DNA from 3 places in the Pseudarthrobacter xylosi genome. Region 2 is predicted to be linked to each of the others. Evidence: riboswitches for the same ligand, from Rfam matches in the RefSeq annotation. Region 2 holds a riboswitch; each other region holds the start of a gene.
What was found. A riboswitch is a leader RNA that binds a small molecule or an ion and turns the genes downstream of it on or off. The one in region 2 is predicted to bind S-adenosylmethionine.

Region 1 (6,319 bases), on a different contig from region 2:
CAGCCTGGTCCGGGTGGCGGCGCCGACTGAGTAGACGCTTAGCGTGGCCGCCAGCACCCACAGCGTCCGGCCACGGTTCAGGGCGGCGAGGATCAGCGGGCTGACCAGCAGCAGGACAACGTACAGGCCCATCACATTGAACTGCCACGGCCCGAACTGGAGGAGCAGGATGGCCGGCAGGACCTGGGGCGGAACGGGGAACTGAAAAAGCGATTCCATGCCGGCATACAGGTTGTAGGTCCGGCCGGCCGCGGCATGGCCGGCCCCTCCTGTTCCCTGGTCGGTGTAGGTGGTGAGGGGATCCGTCTGGAAGATGGGCAACAGGGAAACCAGGAAAATGCCCACCAGCACCACCAGGGCGGTGACATAAAGCTTGCCCGCCCGCCGTGATGTCAGGTCCACCACCGTGCCGAAGTCGTCCTTGACCCGTGGCCCATAGACCATGCCCACCACCAGTCCGGAGAACAGCACAAACAGCTCCGCGCCCGAGACGAAACCCACCGCTTCCTGGGTCAGGAGCTGGAACAGGGACGTCAGGCCCAGGTGGTTCACCACCACAAAGACGATGGCTGCCCCGCGCAGCAGGTCCACGCGGGAATCCCGGTTTGACGGGTCGTTGTAACCCCAGGCAGCCACGGCGGTCACCCGCCGCGGGACCTGCCACAGGACAACAAGGAGGATGAGCAGGGCCGCGCCCACGCTCCAGGCGGCCACGCCCGTCAGGGTGTTGGCCTGGGCATACTCCTGGCCGGAGACGATTCCATTGACCGGACCCGTGACGAGGCCGGACGCGTCCAGCCGGGCGCGTGCCGCTGCAGCCACGTCGGCGTTTCCCGTGATGGTCCAGTCGATGCTGGCCACGCCGGTGTCCCTGGTGCTGGTCCGTTCGTCCCAGACCACGGCAGCGGTCTTGCCGAACTGCCCGGACGTCGCAGCTTCGAGTGTCTGGTCCCACCAGCCCCGTTTGATGTCGGCCTCCGCGGCGCCGCCGGCAGCGGGGCTGTAGAAGGCCGCGGTCTGCAGGAGGAACGGCTTGTCCCGTTGCTCCACGTAGGTGGCGTAGAAGTCCTCGTTGCCGACTCCGGTCAGCATCCCTGCCAGTTCTCCGGGGGCGGCCACGGTGTTGACGGCGGCCGTGCCGGCGGTGTCGTCATGGTAGGCGGCCAGCCCTACCCATTCCACGGCCTCGTCCCCGGGATAGTAAGGCGCGTAGGCGCCGTCGGCACCGTCCCAGGTGCCATCGCCGTTCGTGTCCAACAGGGCAAAGCCCTCGCTGCCGGCAGCGGGGGCATTGCGGTTCCGGCCAAAGGGGTAGTCCCGCCCCAGGAAGGGTGCCCACACCATCACGGTGCCGGCGTCGTCCGTTTCCTTGAACTCTGCAGCCACTGCCCTAAAGGCGGCCCGGTAGGCTGCCGGCTGTTGCCCCCAGTCAAGCCAGCTCCCGTTCATGTCTGGGGCGAAGCGGACCAGCACCTGGCCCCGGAAGCCTGCCGAAATCCGGGTGATCTCGGCGGCAAATGACTGGGCGGTGGCGTGGTCGATCTGCTGCAGCGGAACTGTGGGTTTGACGGTGAGCATGGCATGGGAGCCCAAGGCCGCAGCCTGGTCCAGGAACTGCCGGATGGCATTGGTTTCCGAGGACCGGAAGGGGATGGAAATGTCATGGCCCACCAGGGCCGGCGTCGCTCCCAGCCGCTCGGCAAAGCTGGCCGCCGAATCCTCGCCCCACTCAAGGACCGCGCCCAGCAGCGGCTTTCCCGGCTCCGGAGCCGTATTGGCGGCGCGGGCAGTCCCGGCGGTTGGCAACATCGCCAGGACAGCCAACAGGACGGTGAGCAGTAGCACGACGGCGGCCCGCAGCCGTGTCTGCTGGGGAGAGCCGGCAAGGCTGGCGTTGCGGGTCGGCGCGGTGGCTGTTGGCATATTGGTGTAATCCCCCAAGAACGGCTGCTTCAAAGACGGTGGCCGGCGCCTCTGCAAACTCTAGCTGCCTCCGCCTTTGGTCCGGTTCAGCCCTGCTTAGTCTCGGGTCCAAGGACCAACAGCGGCACGAGCCTCTGCGCACAGGCGACTCCGACGAGGGTCTGCGGTCCCGCCCCCACCCTGTTGTTCACCCCGGTGTCATCGCACCAGTCCACGCCATAGGGGTGGGCGGTGACCCCGGCTGTCCCGGGTGCCACGCCGGCCGGGACGGTGAACACAAAAGTGAAGCCGCCGTCGTCGGTCATGGGAGCGAGCTCTTCCAGCACGGTGGTGCCGTACGGATCCAGCAATTCCACCTGGACCCGCGCGTCGGCGCCGTAGCGGGCATCGCAGGTGGTGTCCGGGGCGCTGACGGTGACCTGGTCACCCGGTTTCGCGGCGGCAGGCGAGATGGAAAACTCCGGCGGCATGCAGGGCGGCGGCGCGAAAATGTCGCGGCAGCCTGTCGCCCCCACGAGTACCGGCACGGCACACAGCCCCACGGCCAATACACGTGCCCAGGCGCCCGTCAGTGAGTGGCCCCGCATTTTCCCCATGACCCGATTGTCCCGTCAGCGCCGGGGTTACGGAAGCACGGCGGGGTTACGGAACTGCGCGTTGGTTACGGAACATGACGACGGCGGCAGTGCGGCCGGGCGGGCCGGATGTTACGTTTTTGGGGAGTAATGAGAACCGGCGCCAAGCCCTGACTGGCCGGTCGGCAACCCTCCCTTTCGCGGCGGGGTGCCTCAGGTGAATACTCGGCATATCGACCCATTCGAGCTGCAAGCGTGAAAGAAGGAGTTCCGTCGTGTCTGACGCCCCCGCCCCTGAAGAGAAACTGTTGTACCGGCTTGTCACCGGGCCGGATGACAGGTCTTTCTGTGAACGGATTTCCACTGCCCTGGCCGAAGGGTATGTCCTGCACGGCAGCCCGGCCGCGACGTCCAACGGCGGCGTTGTGATTGTTGCCCAGGCACTCATCCTCCCGTCGGCCATCGCCACCGCTGACGCAGCGGTCGCCTCCGCCGTGGAAGACCTCGATTTCGACGGCGAGGGCCACGCGTGAGCTACGCCGGAGACCTCACCCCGCAGGAAGCCTGGGCGAAACTCGAACAAGGCGCCATCCTGGTGGATGTCCGGACCGAGGGCGAATGGGCCCACATCGGCATCCCCGACACCAAGGCCACCGACAACGATCCCCTGTTCATCCCGTGGACGTTCCCCGGCGGCATCCCCAACCCGGCTTTCCTCACCGACCTGACACAACAGGCACCGGAGGATAACAGCACAGAACTGCTGTTCCTCTGCCGCTCGGGCCAGCGTTCCATCGCCGCCGCCGTCGCCGCGACGCAGGCCGGTTTCACTTCCTACAACGTCCTGGAGGGTTTCGAAGGCGAGCCGGACCGGTACGGCGAGCGCACCGTCAACGGCTGGAAGAACCGCGGCCTGCCCACCAACCTGGGAATAGCCAAGTGACCTTCAACGAAGACGCCGCCGGCTGGAGCGCCGAGACGCAGGCGGTCCGTGGCGGGCTGGACCGCACCAACTTCCAGGAAACCACCGAGCCAATCTTCCTGAACTCGGGCTTCGTCTACGAGTCCGCGGCCGCCGCCGAGCGTGCCTTCACCGGCGAGGACGAACGCTTCGTCTACTCCCGGTACGGCAACCCGTCCGTGGCCACGTTCCAGGAACGCCTCCGCCTGCTCGAAGGCACCGAGGCGTGCTTCGCGACGGCGTCGGGCATGTCCGCGGTATTCACCGCCCTGGGTGCGTTGCTGGCGGCCGGGGACCGGGTGGTTGCCGCGCGCTCTCTGTTCGGCTCCTGCTTTGTGATCCTGAACGAAATCCTGCCGCGCTGGGGCGTGGAAACCGTGTTTGTTGACGGCCCGGACCTGGAGCAATGGGCTGCTGCGCTGTCGGAGCCCACCACCGCGGTGTTCTTCGAATCGCCGTCCAACCCGATGCAGGAAATCGTGGACATCGCCGCGGTCAGCGAGCTGGCGCACGCCGCCGGGGCCACCGTCGTCGTGGACAATGTCTTTGCCACTCCGCTGCTGCAGCGCTGCGGCCAACTGGGGGCGGACGTCATTGTGTACTCCGGCACCAAGCACATCGACGGCCAGGGACGCGTCCTGGGCGGCGCCATCCTGGGCACCAAGGAATTCATCGACGGCCCGGTCAAGCAGCTCATGCGGCACACGGGCCCGGCGCTCTCCGCCTTCAACGCCTGGGTGCTGACCAAGGGCCTGGAGACCATGGCGCTGCGCGTGAACCACTCGTCCGCGTCCGCGCTGCGGCTGGCCGAATGGCTCGAACAGCAGCCGGCCGTCAGCTGGGTCAAGTACCCGCTGCTCAAGTCACACCCGCAGTACGAACTCGCCGCCAAGCAGATGAAGGCCGGCGGCACCGTCCTCACGCTGGAACTTGCGACGACGGCTGGCCGCTCGGGCAAGGAAGCCGCCTTTGCGCTGCTGGACGCCTTGCGGATCATCGACATCTCCAACAACCTGGGCGACGCCAAGTCCCTCATCACCCACCCGGCCACCACCACGCACCGCGCCATGGGTCCCGAAGGCCGTGCCGCCATCGGGCTCAGCGACGGCGTGGTGCGGCTGTCCGTGGGCCTGGAGGACGTGGACGACCTCATCGGCGACCTGGAGCAGGCCCTGAAGCACATCTAGTTCCGGCTCGCGCTTAGCTTTGCGCCCGGTCAGGCGCCTGGCTGGCGGAGCTGCCGGGCCGCCGTCTCCCGGACCGCGGCGGTCAGCTGGTTGAGCACCGGCGAGTCGATCTTCCACCGCTGCCAGTTCAACAACACGTCAACGGGATTGGCCGGTGCCAGCTCCACGAGGCCGCCGTTCCGGATGTCGGCCAGGCACTGCTGCTCCGGCAGAAGTCCCCACCCCAGTCCCAGCCGGATGGCTTGGGCGAACTCGGCCGACGACGGCACATAGTGCCGCGGTGCGGTCAGTTCCGCGCCGGTCAGCCTGCGGAAAAACCCGTCCTGCAGGTCATCCTTGCGGTCAAAATCCACCACCGGAGCCAGGCTCCCTGCAACAAGTTCCGGCCCGTCGGGCCACCAGCGCAGGAGGTACCCGGGGCTTGCCACCGCGCGGTACCGCAAGGAACCCAGCGGTTCCACACTGCAGCCCTGGACCGGTTCCGGCGTTGCGGTTACCGCGGCCATCACCGATCCTGTCCGGAGGAGCTGGGTGGAATGCTGCTCATCTTCCCTGCGGAGTTCGAAGCACGCGCCGAGGTCCGGCGGAAGACTTGCCAGCGCCGGCATGAACCAGGTGGAGAGTGAGTCCGCGTTCACCACCAAGGGGATGGGCGCCGTCGGCCGGTCCTGGCTCGCCCCGAGCTCCTGCTGTGCGTCCCATTCGAGCTGCCGGACCTGCCTGGCGAACCGCAGGATGGCTTCCCCGGCTGTTGTGGGCCGGACGGGGTTGGTGCGCTGCAGCAGGATCTGGCCGGCCGCGTCCTCCATCGCCTTCAGCCGCTGGGAAATGGCCGACGGCGTGACGTACAGGCTCCGCGCCGCCGCCTCAAGGGTCCCCTCGTCCACGACTGCCGCGAAGGTCCGGAGCTGCTCAAACTGGAACATCTTCATTAGCTTTCCTTAATATAGCTAAGAATATTTAGCTGGAGTTATCCTAGTCCGGTCCGTACGTTGGAGGATATGAATCTGACTGCATTTCTAGGCCCCGCCGCGCTGGGTTTCGGCACGGGCCTCGCCTTGATCGTGGCCATCGGCAGCCAGAACGCTTTTGTGCTCCGGCAGGGCATCCGCGGCGAGCATGTGGCCGCCGTCGTCCTGGTCTGCAGTGTCTCCGATGCGCTGCTCATCGCTGCGGGCATCGCCGGAGTGGGGGCGCTGCTCCAGTCGAGCCCCGTGATCGTGGACGTGGTCCGGTTTGCCGGAGCCGCCTTCCTGTTGGGCTACGGCGTCATGGCGGCGCGCCGGGCGATTCGTCCGGGGGCGTTGACGGCATCGGGGCGACAGCCCGCCGTCGGCATCGGCGCCGCCCTTAGCACGGTGCTGGCTTTGACCTGGCTCAATCCGCACGTCTACCTGGACACCGTGCTGCTGCTCGGATCCGTGGCCAACCAGCAGGCGCAGGATTTGCGGTGGTGGTTCGGGGGCGGAGCTATCGCCGCCAGCATTGCCTGGTTCAGCGCGCTGGGTTTCGGGGCGCGGGCCCTGCGGCCCTTCTTTGCGCGGCCCTCGTCGTGGCGCATCCTGGACGGGCTCGTCGCCGCTGTCATGCTCACGCTGGGGATACGCCTGGCGATCGGTGCGTGACGTCGTTGTTCTTGGCGCGAACGGACACTTGGTGCCCTCACACACCTG
Region 2 (6,319 bases):
CTTTCGAAACCCGCCAGATCCACGCAGGCCAGGAACCGGACAGCGCCACCGGCGCGCGGGCGCTCCCGATTTACCAGACGACGTCGTTCGTCTTCCCGAGTGCCGAAAGTGCCGCCAACCGGTTTGCCCTCGCCGAGCTCGCACCGATCTACACCCGCATCGGCAACCCCACACAGGATGCTGTGGAGCAGCGGATTGCCAGCCTGGAGGGCGGGCTCGCGGCATTGCTGCTGAGCTCGGGACAGGCCGCTGAAACGTTTGCCATCCTGAACATCGCCGAAGCCGGTGACCACGTCGTGGCCAGCCCCAGCCTCTACGGCGGGACGTATAACCTCTTGGCGCACACCCTCAAGAAGTTCGGCATTTCCGTTACGTTCGTGGCCGACCCTGACAACCTGGACCATTGGCGCGACGCCGTCCAGCCCAATACCAAGCTCTTCTTCGCCGAAGTGGTCTCCAACCCCCGCCAGGACGTGCTGGACATCGAGGGTGTGTCCCGGACCGCCCACAACGCCGGCGTGCCCCTCGTGGTGGACAACACCCTCTCCACGCCCTACCTCATCCGCCCGCTCGAATGGGGCGCCGACATTGTGGTCCACTCCGCCACCAAGTACCTCGGCGGGCACGGCTCGGCCATTGCCGGCGTGATTGTGGACTCCGGCAATTTCGATTTCGGCGCGGACCCGGAACGTTTCCCGGGCTTCAACACCCCGGACCCCACCTACAACGGGCTGGTCTACGCCCGTGACCTCGGGGCAGACGGAGCCCTCGGCGCCAACCTGTCCTACATCCTGAAAGCCCGGGTCCAGCTGCTGCGCGACCTCGGCTCGGCCGTGTCACCCTTCAACGCCTTCCTGATCGCCCAGGGCCTGGAGACGCTGAGCCTGCGGGTGGAGCGGCACGTGGCCAACGCCGTCGACGTCGCCCAGTGGCTTGAGGCAAGGGACGACGTCGAATCCGTCGCCTATGCGGGGCTGCCCTCCAGCCCATGGTACGAGCGCGGCCGCAAATACGGCCCCAAGGGCACCGGTGCGGTGGTGGCGTTCAACCTGGCCGGGGGCGCAGAGGCAGGGAAGCGCTTCGTGGATGCCCTGGAGCTGCACTCCCATGTGGCCAACATCGGGGACGTCCGTTCACTGGTCATCCACCCGGCATCAACCACGCACAGCCAGCTCTCGCCCGAGCAGCAGGCTATCGCCGGGGTCACCCCGGGACTCGTCCGTTTGTCTGTGGGCATCGAACACATCGATGACATTCTCGCCGACCTTGAGGCCGGGTTCCGGGCGGCGAAGGGCACGGCGGAACCTGACAAAGACGCGGCAAGCCAGCAGCAGTAGGGCTCCCGCGAAGTCACAACCAGTCACACGCTTAGCGATAGGCCGGGGCTGTTCGTACACTCGAAGCAGGTCATGAGTGCCAGCGACAGCCCCGGCTTGCTGGCCGGCAACCCTCTTTTGCGGCGGGGTGCCCCGGGTGAGGACCTGGCCTGCCGGTCAATTGACGGTGGGCAAGCGCACAGAAAAGGTCCTTCCATGACGATTACCATTTCCCGTACTGCAGCACCCGGAAACGGCGTGGTCCGTTACGCCAGCATTGGTGGCCTCGAGCTCGAAGCCGGCGGTTACCTCCCGGACGTCACCCTTGGCTATGAAACGTGGGGAACCCTCAACGCGGACGGCTCCAACGCGGTCCTGATTGAGCACGCCCTGACCGGCAGTACGCACGTGACACGCGGCGACAGTGACGAGCCCGGCTGGTGGGAACAGCTGGCCGGACCCGGGGCGCCGGTGGACACGGACCGGTTCTTTGTGGTCTCCATCAACATAGTGGGTGGCTGTTACGGCTCCACCGGGCCGTCCTCGGTTGCCCCGGACGGCAAGCCGTGGGGGTCACGGTTCCCACTGGTAACACTGCGGGACACCACGGCGGCTGAGGCCAGGCTGGCTGACCAGCTGGGTATCCCCAGCTGGTACGCCGCGCTGGGCGGATCCATGGGCGGCGCGCGGGCGCTGGAATGGGCGGTCACTTACCCGGAACGGGTCCAGCGGTGCGCCATTATCTCGATCGGTGCCGCCAGCACGGCCGAACAGATCGCATTCGCCCAGGCTCAGACGCTCGCCATCCGCCAGGACAGCAATTTTAACGACGGCGACTACTATGGCGGTCCGCTGCCGGAGGACGGACTGGCCCTGGCGCGCCGCATTGCGCACATTACCTACCGCTCCGCCGAGGAATTCGATGGCCGCTTCGGCCGTGCGGCCCAGCACCCGGAATCGCCGCTCCAGGCGGCAGCGCTGGGGGAGCGGGGCCGCTACCAGGTGGAAAGCTACCTGGACCACCAGGGCAAAAAGCTGGTGCGGCGTTTTGATGCCAACAGCTACATCGCCATCACCGATGCCCTGATGAGCCACGACGTCTGCCGCGGGCGGGGTTCCCTCAACGAGGCCCTGGGCCGTGCCACCGCCCGGTTTTTCGTGGCTGCGGTGGACAGCGACCGGCTGTACTTCCCGTCCCAGTCACGTGAGCTGGCTGACGCGCTCCCGGGTAACGTGGATGTGCACGTTATCGAGGCTCCGATCGGCCACGACGGCTTCCTGACCGAGATCGGCCAGCTCGGCGTCCAGCTCCGGAACACCTTCCTGGTCTAAGCGCGAGCCCCTGCCCTTAAGCGCGAGAGGACACTTGTGGCCCTCTTGGGTCCGGGGCCACAAATGTCCTCTCGCGCTAGGCGTTCAGCCGTTCATGATGTCGGAGCGGCGCTTCATGTAGTCCTCCATGGCCAGCTCGCCGTTGCTGTACTGCTGGTCGAGTTCGGCCAATTTCCGGGCGCGGTACCCCTGCGGGCCCGACGGCGGCAGGGGAATGCCGGGGGCGGCAGGCTGCTGCGGTGCTTCCGCGCGCTGCTCCGGCGCCGGCTGGCCGTCAGGTTGCGGCTGGCCATACGGCGGGAACTGCTGGTCCGCGGACGGCATCGGCTGCATGGGCGGCAGCGGCTGGCTCGGCGGCAGGGGCTGCGGGCTCATGATCTCGCGGTAGCCGCCGCTCATGTAGTCCTGCTGCGTGTAGCCGTCACGGGGCTGCTTGCTCTGCGGCCCCGGGTACTGTTCGCTGCCCGGGTACTGCCCGCCGCCTGGAAACTGCTCGGGGTAGCGCCCGGAAAAGCTCTGGTCCTGGTTCCGTTTGTTCACGGATTTCCGGTACATCCGCATCGCCATCGGTACCACGAACGACAGAATGATGATCCAGAAAAACAAGCTGTTCACGGTGTAGCGCCTCTCATATGTGTCCTTCCAGCTTAACCCCGGCGCCCACACGGACGGACGGGATCCCCAGGAAGGCCCCGTACCGGTCCACGGCGTCCTGCACGGCGGCGTCCAGAGCCGGGTCCGCGCCAGCGAACAGACGGATATCCAGCTCACAGCGGCCGGCGAACATGGTGTGCCTCCAGCAGCCGGCCATCCGCCCGTCGAGCAGCACCACATGAATCGGCGCCCCGGCCACCGGAAACGCCGGGGCGGTGCCTCCCAGATAATGCCGCGTGGCTGAATAGCCCATCACGTATTCGTCGTAGCACTGGATCAGGTCGATCCGCGGTCCTGCCGCTGACGTGGCATCGCCGCCGTCCGCCGGGGCGTCGAAATAATGCACGACGCCGTCGATCACCACCGTCGCCAGCGTCTCGGGAGCCGCCGCCAGGGACTGTTGAAGGCCGAGCCGCACGTCGGCCATGGTGAGTCCGGACCAGTCGGCGCAGTCCTTGACCGTGGCCGGCCCGCGGCTCGTGAAGTAGCGCCGGACGAGTTCGCCGAGCGCTTCGGCCCGGGTGGGCGGCATGGCCGGGCCGGGAGGAACGCGCTCGTCAAAGAGGGCGTAGGTCTGCTTCAGGGCACCACCCCGGCTGTGTACCGGCGTCCCGCTGGCCAGGACACCGCCGATCTCGGCGTGCATGATCAGGTAGGCCAGCCCGAAGCCGGTGGCCGCGAACCCTTCGTCCTGAAGCCGCACGGCCAGCTGTTCCCGGGTCAGGTGCCGCCCGCCCCGGACGGCTTCGGCCAGGACCTGCCCGCTCCGGTCAGCGGCGTCGGCATCAATCCCGGTCCGCCGGTACATGCCGGCGTTGCCCTGGTGAAGCCGCGGCGCGGACAATGCCGTCAGCCAGCGAAGGTCCTCCCGATGCACAAAATGCCAGGTAGGCCGCAGGATATGGGTGCGCAGGATGAGTCCGTCGGACACCGCCTGCTCCACGTCCATGGCAGTGGGCACGTGAGCAGCGGCAGCGCCACGATCAGCGGAGGCCTTGGACGCAGAACCAAGGCCGGTCCGTTGCGCCAGGCTCCAGCGGGCGTAAGGGAACTCCTGCGCCTGGACAGCCAGGAGGTGCCGGACGGCGTCCGCCGGGGAGTCCAATCCGGGCCCGCGCAGTTGTTGGGCGTGAAGCCGCCGCCGCACGACCTCATCCGGATCCATGGCCGTCCGGGGCAGCTGTCCGTGTGTCACGCCGGGCCGCCGCTCACGCCGCGGCACCCCTAGCGCCGGGCGTCGGTGGTGCCCAGCGGCCCCTCGCCGGAACCCAACGGAACGCCCGGGCCGAACACGGGGCCCGGCGTCGGACGTTTTGCGGTGATTCCGTCGCCGGAGGAACGCTTGCGCAACCGCCGCACCACCCACGGGACGAAATACTCACGGGCCCACACCAGGTCTTCGGAGCGGGCTGCCCGCCAGGTGCGGACCGGCACCGGCTTGGGCCGTAGCGGTTCGAGCGTGTGGTTCACGTTAAGCGATTCCAGCACCATGGCGGCGATGGTGTGGTGTCCCAACGGCGAAAAATGCAGGCGGTCCTCGCCCCACATCTGCGGATCGTTCAGCTGCTTGAGCGACCACATGTCGGCGATGATGGCATCATGGCGGGCCGCCACGGTGCGCAGGTTCTCGTTGTAGATCGCTACCTTGCTGCGGATCCGTCCCAAAACCGAGGAACCGGTATCCGGACCGTTGAACAGCACCACCGTGGCGCCGCCCATGGCCAGGATCTGGACCACTGAATCAAGTTTTTCGGCGAGGGCGTCGGGGTCGCCGCCGGGCCTGATGAGATCGTTGCCGCCGGCGGACAGGGTGACCAGGTCCGGTTTAAGGGACAGGCACGGGGCAAGCTGCTGGTCCACGATCTGTTGAAGGAGCCGGCCGCGGACGGCCAGGTTGGCGTAGGCGAAGTCTGCCTGGCCCCGGCCCAGTTCCTCGGCCACACGGTCTGCCCAGCCACGGAAACCGCCGGGGCTGGTTGGGTCCGGGTCGCCGATGCCCTCCGTGAACGAATCTCCCATCGCTACGTAGCGGCTCCAGGGGTGGGCTTCCGTGGCCGTGGGCGGACTCTGCATGGCTTTCACGTCATTCACGGTCCTATCCTGCCTCTTCCCTCACAAGCTACGCCACCGTAGGTAGTTACCACCGGGTAGCTGTAAGAATGGAAACCATGACTGACGCCGAAGTATTTCCCGCCCCTGTTGTCCTGTGGTCCCGGCCGGAGGACCAGCGCTCCGGAAAGCCGCTGCTGGTGCTGCTGCACGGCTACGGCGCCAACGAGCAGGACTTGCTGAGCCTGGCGGATATGCTTCCCGAGGATTTTGTTGTTGCCTCACTCCGGGCGCCCCTTGTTACCGGCCCCGGATTTATGTGGTTCCCCCTGACGGCCTCCATCGAATACACGCTCGGTGCCGTCAAAGCCGCAGCCGTGTACGTGCAGGACTGGATTGACACCGTCAAAGCCGACCACCCGACGGTGACGCTGCTCGGCTTTTCCATGGGAATGGCCATGGCCACCACGCTGCTCCGGCAGCGCCCCGCTGGCTATGCCGCCGTCGTAGGGCTTTCAGGTTTTGTGGTCAACGCGGACGGCGACCCCACCTTCAAGGATGGCGAACTGGACGGCACAGTGCCGCTCTTCTGGGGCCGGGACCAGCAGGACCCCGTGATCACCGCGGACAAAATCGAGTACACCATGGGCTGGGTGCGTGGGCACGTCAAGCTCACCAAGGTGCTCTACGCGGGCATGTGGCACGGCATCAACCAGCAGGAAATCGGGCACGTCTCCGAGTTCCTGACGCACGAGGTGCTGAACAAATAAACGTACGACGGCGGCCGGCGCCACAGTGCCGCCGGCCGCTGATGTTGTACTCGCCGAGTCAGGCCCGAGGATCAGGCTTCGGGGGCCACGACCTTGACGGTCTGCCCGTTGGCGGTGACGGTATCGCCGTTGTGCAGCTGGCGTCCGCGGCGGTCCTCGATCTCGCCGTTGACCTTGACGAGTCCGTTCTTGATCAGC
Region 3 (6,319 bases), on a different contig from region 2:
GGCCAAGACCATGCCGGAATTCCCGCAGATGTGGGCGGACATGCTCGCCCAGGGCGCGGCCACCGGCGACGCCACGGAAGGTTCCACTGGTGGCCCGCAGCACTGATTCCTGGGACGAGTCCGACGTCCGGATCCGGCCCAGCAAAAAGGGCTCCCGGCCGCGCACGAAGGACCGCCCCAGCCACGATGACGCCGTCACGGGCCGCATCATCACCGTGGACCGCGGCCGGTACACCGCCGTCGTCGGTGAGGACTCGGGCGAGGAGCGGATCATCATCGCAGCGAGGGCCCGCGAACTGCGCCGCTCCCCCGTGGTGGCCGGCGACTTCGTCTCCCTTGTAGGCGATGTGTCCGGGGAGCCCGACACCCTGGCCCGGCTGGTCCGGATCCAGGACCGCAGGACCCTGCTGCGCCGCAGCGCCGATGACACTGATCCGATCGAACGTGCGGTGGTGGCCAACGCCGATCAGCTGGTGGTGGTAGTGGCCGCCGCAAACCCGGAGCCACGCACCGGCTTCATTGACCGCGCCCTGGTGGCCGCGTACGACGCCGGCATCGAGCCGCTGCTGCTCGTCACCAAGGCGGATGTCAAGGATCCCGCAGAACTGCTGTCCAACTATGAGCACCTCGACTTCCCGGTGATCATCAGCCGCACGTCGGACTCCGAGGCCTCAGGTATTGATGCCCGCTCCGATGACGGCCTCTCTGCCCGCCTGGACGGTGATGCGGTTTCGCAGCTCCGCGCGCACCTCGAGGGCAAGGTCTCGGTCATGTTGGGGCATTCCGGAGTGGGCAAGTCCACCATGGTCAATGCGCTCACCGGGGCCGAACGGGCTACAGGTGGGGTGAACGCGGTGACCGGCCGCGGCCGCCACACCTCGTCGTCGGCCCTTGCCCTGAAGCTGACCGGGGCTCCCGCCGGGAGCTGGATCATCGACACCCCTGGCATCCGCTCGTTCGGGCTGGCGCACGTGGACCCGGACCGGATCCTGCGGTCCTTCCCGGACCTGGAGCCGGGCACGGATGCGTGCGAGCGTGGCTGCAAGCACAACACGGCGGCCGTCAACTGTGGAGTGGACGCCTGGGTGGCGGACGGTAAAGCGGGCCCCACCGGCCCGGCCCGGCTCGCGTCACTGCGCCGGCTACTCGGCACGGATCCCCGCCTGGTGGGCCAGGAAACCAAGGAACTGGGCAGCATAGGCTAGCGGCCTAAAGCCGACGTCCCCAACCCCACGGCCCTGAGACGGTAGTTTGTAACCATGATCCAACCCGCTTCGAGCTACAACGATGACCTGCGCCTTGCCCATGTGCTGGCCGATTCCGTGGACGACCAGACCATGAGCCGCTTCAAGGCACTGGACCTCCGCATCGAGACCAAGCCGGACCTGACACCGGTCACGGACGCGGACAAGGCAGCGGAGGAAGCCATCCGGGGCCAGCTCTCCCGTTCGCGTCCCCGCGACGCCGTGCTGGGCGAGGAATTCGGCAGCTCCGGCCACGGCTCCCGCCGCTGGATCATTGATCCCATCGACGGCACAAAGAACTTCATCCGCGGTGTCCCGGTCTGGGCCACCCTGATCGCCCTCGTGGACGAAGGCGAACCCGTGGTGGGAGTTGTCAGCGCCCCCGCGCTGGGCAAGCGCTGGTGGGCCGCCAAGGGTTCCGGCGCCTACATGGGCAAGTCGCTCGCCGCCGCAACGCGGCTCCGGGTCTCGGACGTCTCCCAACTTTCGGACGCCTCCCTGTCTTATTCCAGCCTGGGCGGCTGGAAGGAACGCGGCAACCTGGATGAGTTCCTGGGACTGACCGAAGACGTGTGGCGCACACGCGCCTACGGTGATTTCTGGTCGTACTGCATGGTGGCCGAAGGTTCCGTGGACATCGCCTGCGAGCCGGAGCTGAACCTCTACGACATGGCTGCCCTGGTGCCCATCGTGGTGGAAGCCGGCGGCCGCTTCACCTCTCTGGAGGGTCAGGACGGTCCGTTCGGCGGCAACGCGCTGGCCACGAACTCCATCCTGCACTCAGAGGTCCTCAAACGGCTGAACCCGGATCTGGACGACCTCCTTTAGGTCAATTTTCGAATTATCGACGGCGGACGCCTCCTGATAGGGGCGTCCGCCGTCGTATCTTCGACAAATATTCCATACCTCAAACGCACGTAACAAAGCCCTTAACATTGGGCCGGGCTTCCTTCTCCCCCCGGCGCATGTTCTACGCTCTTAACAGGTCACGAGTGCCAGCGCTAAACCCCGGTTTGCTGGCCGGCAACCCTCCATTCGCGGTGGGGTGCCCCGGGTGACGACCAGGCCGGTCCGGAACGGACACGGCAAGCGCGGATTCCCGGTACCGGGAGTCCTTTTCGAGTGAGGTCTCCGTGACAACTGCCACCGTCTCCCCCAGCAGTGTTTCTCCCAACAACGCCGCTGCGCTGTTCAAGGATGCCGCCGCCGTAGCCGGGCGCCCCCTTTCCGCGGTCACCGGCGCGGAAATCCAGGCACCGTTGATCCAGGGCGGCCACGTCCGCTACGCAAACCTGGACTACGGTGCGTCCGCTCCTGCCCTCTCTGTGGTGTCCGCCTACCTCAACGAGATCCTGCCCTTCTACGCCAGCGTCCACCGCGGCGCCGGCTTTGCATCGCAGATCAGCACCTCCGTCTATGAGAACGCCCGGAATATCGTGCGCGACTTTGTGGGCGGCCGCCCGGACGACTCCGTCATCTTCACCCGCAACACCACCGACTCGCTCAACCTGCTGGCGGGCTGCCTGCCGGCGACGGACGGACGGCCCAACGGCGATGTCCTTTACCTGGACATCGAGCACCACGCCAACCTCCTGCCGTGGCAGGGCGTCCCGCACCGCAGCGTCGTCGCAGCGGACACCATCGTGGGGACCCTCGAGGTCCTCCGTGCCGAACTTGAGCAGGGCAACGTGAGCCTCCTCGCGGTCACGGGTGCCTCCAACGTCACCGGCGAGATCCTCCCGGTCAAGGCCCTGGCCGCACTCGCCCATCAGTACGGAGCACGGATCGTGGTGGATGCCGCTCAGTTGGCACCGCACCGGCGCATCAATATCAGCGCCGACGACGTCGACTACCTCGCCTTCTCCGGCCACAAGCTCTACGCGCCGTTCGGCTCCGGGGTACTGGTGGGCCGCACCGACTGGCTCGACGCAGGTACTCCCCACCTGGCCGGCGGCGGCGCCGTCCGCGAGGCCAGGCTCGACGGCGTCAGCTGGGCCACCGGTCCGGCCCGGCACGAGGGCGGCTCCCCCAACGTCCTGGGCGCGGCCACCCTGGCCCGAGCCACCCAGGTCATCGCATCCCTGGACCACGACCGCTGGCACACCCACGAAGCGGCCATCAGGTCATTCCTGGTGGACGGGCTGGGGAAGATCGACGGCGTCACTGTGCACCAGATCTTCTCGGATACGGACGCTGAAACCGGCACCATCGGCGTGGTGAACTTCTCCGTGGCAGGGTACGACGCCGGACTCGTGGCCGCCTACCTGTCGGCCGAGCACGGCGTTGGCCTCCGGGACGGCCGCTTCTGCGCGCACCCACTCCTCAAGCGCCTCGGCCTTCCCTCAGGTTCGCTGCGGGCAAGCTTCGGCGTAGGATCCCGGCTGGAGGATGCCCAGCGGCTCCTCGCCGGACTGGAGCAACTTCGCCGGACCGGCCTGGGCTGGGATTACGTGGTGGACGCGGGCCGATGGGTTCCGGCCAACGACACCCGCACCTACCCACACTGGGCGCCCAACACGCCCGGCACTGCCGGTGCAGCTCCGTGCCTTGACGACTGACCGACCCTTTCGTCCCTGCTTCCTGACCTGACTGCTGCCCACCGGGTGGCGGCCCATGCGGTAAATTCGGAGGATACCGATGGGCACAGTTGAAGGAGGCCGCACGTGGCACGGGGTGGCCCCAGGCTTGAGCACGGACGCCGCCTGGAACTCGGACAGAGTTTCCAGGACGGCGGCGAACATTATCAGCGTGTACGTCCTGGCTACCCGGCCGAAACAGCGGACTGGCTGATCCCGGCGGGTGCCACGGACGCCGTGGACGTGGGCGCCGGGACCGGCAAGTTCACGGCCCTGCTGCTGGAACGCGGCCTGGGGGTTTCCGCCGTGGACCCGTCCCCGGACATGCTTGCCCAGCTGCGGGCACACTACCAGGGGGTGGACGCGACCCAGGGGACCGCGGAGGCCACCGGCCTCGCTGACTCCTCGTTCGACGTCGTGAGCGTTGCGCAGGCCTGGCATTGGTGCGATCCGCTGCCCGCGAGTACCGAACTGGCGCGGATCCTGCGCCCCGGCGGAACGCTGGGGCTGATCTGGAACCAGCTGGACACGTCCGTTCCGTGGGTGCACCGGTTGTCCCGCATCATGCACGCGGGCGACGTCTACAAGCCCGGGTTCCGCCCGGTGGTGGGACCGGAGTTTGACGGCCTCGAGAGCCATGTGACGCGGTGGGAGGACAGCCTCAGCACGGCGGAGATCATGGAACTGACGAAGTCCCGCAGCTACTACCTGCGCGCCGGCGAAGACACCCGCAGCAAGGTCCTGGCCAATCTGGACTGGTATCTGCACGAACATCTGGGGCACGGTGTGGAAGAGGACATCAGCCTGCCGTACCTGACGCTGACGTGGCGGGGCACGAAGGCGTAACGGGCGCGGACCACCGGGTAGGCTTGGAGGCGTGAAGACCAGCGCGCCCTCCTCCTCGATCGAGGACTACGTCAAGGTCATCTACGGCTTCACGGAGTGGCAGGACAAACCAATTACGTCCTCCCAGCTCGCGCAGCGCCTGGGGGTGGCCAATTCCTCGGTCTCGGAGATGGTCCGCAAGCTCAAGGACCAGGGCCTGGTGGACCACAAGCCCTACAGCGCCATCACCCTCACGGACTCCGGTGTCCGGCTGGCACTGTCCATGGTGCGGCGGCACCGCCTTATTGAGACTTACCTCGTGCAGGAGTTCGGCTACAGCTGGGACGAAGTCCATGACGAAGCCGAACTGCTGGAGCATGCGGTGTCGGACACGTTTATCGAGCGCATGGCGGCGAAACTCGGCAACCCGCAACGCGACCCGCACGGCGACCCGATCCCGGCCGCGGACGGCACGGTGCTGCTGCCAGCGGCCCATCTACTCGGCGAACTCGATCCCGGGCACACCGGCCGGATCATCCGCATCAGCGACGAGAACCCGGATCTGCTCCGGTATCTTTCCGCCGAGGAAATCGATCTCGACGCCGAGGTGGAGGTCGTGGGCCGCAAGCCGTTCGGCGGCGCGCTGGTGGTGCGGATCAGCAACGCCGGCAGGAAGCGGGATTACGATCTCGCGGATGAAGTCACCGCTGCGCTCTGGGTCCACAGCGACCACCCCCACACCGGCTGCACCCTCAGCGACAGCTGAATGACGAACCCCCGCGTGCCGCGCTGGCGTGCCTGGCTGGCTGTTGCGGCGGGCGGCCTGGCCGGAACAGAACTCCGGTACGGGCTGGGACTCGCGTTTCCGGAAACCGCGGGGGCACTGCCTTGGACCACCCTGGGAATCAACGTGGCGGGCAGCTTTGTGCTGGCCGCCCTCACTACGGTGTGGATGGCCCGTCCAGAGACGGCATTCTGGCTCCGCGCCGGCCTCGGGCCAGGACTCCTGGGCTCGTTCACCACGTTCTCAGCGGTGGTTTTCTCGATTGACCAGCTGGCCCGGGCCGGCGAACATCCGGTGTGGATGGCTTACCTGGGGCTGTCCGTGTTCTTGGGCTTGGGCGCCGCGGCCGGCGGCTGGCGGGCCGGGCGGCTGCTCACCGATCGGTTGGGGGCTGCGGCATGATGGGCGCGGTCCTCGTGGGAGTGTTCGGTATGGCAGGCGCACTGCTGCGCTTCGCTGTCGACAGCTGGTTCGCACGCCATTCGGGGCTGCGCGGCGCCGTCGGCCGCGGTAGCACTCCGCGGCACTGGCCGTGGGCCACGCTGACAGTCAACGTCACGGGGTGCCTGATCATTGGACTGTCCATCGGCATCACGGGGCGGCTCGGCCTTGCACCTGAGTGGCAGGCCGCCGTCGCCACCGGCCTTGCGGGCGGCCTCACCACATTTAGCTCCTGGACCACTGCTACGGTGCGGCTCCTGAGTGAGTCGCGCTTCGGTGCCGCCGCCGTGAACGTCGGCGCCAACCTGGCCGCCGGTTTCGCCGCAGCGGCTGTGGGCATCGCACTGGCGTCGTAGGAAGCACTTCGGGTTTGGCCCGGTCCCGTATCGTTGACTCTGATGATTAGCAGACGCGACGCGGCAATTGCCCTTGATGTACCGATGGAAATG

Region 1: another riboswitch for S-adenosylmethionine. It lies ahead of ACZY1F_RS03650 (DUF1737 domain-containing protein); the one in region 2 lies ahead of metX (homoserine O-acetyltransferase MetX).
Region 3: another riboswitch for S-adenosylmethionine. It lies ahead of ACZY1F_RS14885 (aminotransferase class V-fold PLP-dependent enzyme); the one in region 2 lies ahead of metX (homoserine O-acetyltransferase MetX).

Annotation. Positions count from the first base shown of each region.
Region 1 is NZ_JBVAYT010000001.1:771,500-777,818, forward strand. It holds gene opgC (OpgC domain-containing protein) at 1-1,923, opposite strand, end outside; gene ACZY1F_RS03645 (hypothetical protein) at 2,010-2,519, opposite strand; SAM riboswitch class IV at 2,645-2,760, shown strand; gene ACZY1F_RS03650 (DUF1737 domain-containing protein) at 2,774-3,031, shown strand; gene ACZY1F_RS03655 (rhodanese-like domain-containing protein) at 3,028-3,441, shown strand; gene ACZY1F_RS03660 (O-succinylhomoserine sulfhydrylase) at 3,438-4,646, shown strand; gene ACZY1F_RS03665 (LysR family transcriptional regulator ArgP) at 4,676-5,578, opposite strand; gene ACZY1F_RS03670 (LysE/ArgO family amino acid transporter) at 5,648-6,271, shown strand.
Region 2 is NZ_JBVAYT010000002.1:576,859-583,177, forward strand. It holds gene ACZY1F_RS06625 (bifunctional o-acetylhomoserine/o-acetylserine sulfhydrylase) at 1-1,337, shown strand, start outside; SAM riboswitch class IV at 1,406-1,520, shown strand; gene metX (homoserine O-acetyltransferase MetX) at 1,533-2,648, shown strand; gene ACZY1F_RS06635 (hypothetical protein) at 2,733-3,263, opposite strand; gene ACZY1F_RS06640 (winged helix DNA-binding domain-containing protein) at 3,277-4,497, opposite strand; gene ACZY1F_RS06645 (SGNH/GDSL hydrolase family protein) at 4,527-5,375, opposite strand; gene ACZY1F_RS06650 (alpha/beta hydrolase) at 5,471-6,121, shown strand; gene ACZY1F_RS06655 (RNA-binding S4 domain-containing protein) at 6,193-6,319, opposite strand, start outside.
Region 3 is NZ_JBVAYT010000006.1:252,905-259,223, forward strand. It holds gene aroA (3-phosphoshikimate 1-carboxyvinyltransferase) at 1-106, shown strand, start outside; gene rsgA (ribosome small subunit-dependent GTPase A) at 90-1,205, shown strand; gene hisN (histidinol-phosphatase) at 1,260-2,072, shown strand; SAM riboswitch class IV at 2,229-2,342, shown strand; gene ACZY1F_RS14885 (aminotransferase class V-fold PLP-dependent enzyme) at 2,378-3,802, shown strand; gene ACZY1F_RS14890 (class I SAM-dependent methyltransferase) at 3,908-4,666, shown strand; gene ACZY1F_RS14895 (metal-dependent transcriptional regulator) at 4,698-5,411, shown strand; gene ACZY1F_RS14900 (fluoride efflux transporter FluC) at 5,412-5,831, shown strand; gene ACZY1F_RS14905 (fluoride efflux transporter FluC) at 5,828-6,226, shown strand; gene ACZY1F_RS14910 (hypothetical protein) at 6,269-6,319, shown strand, end outside.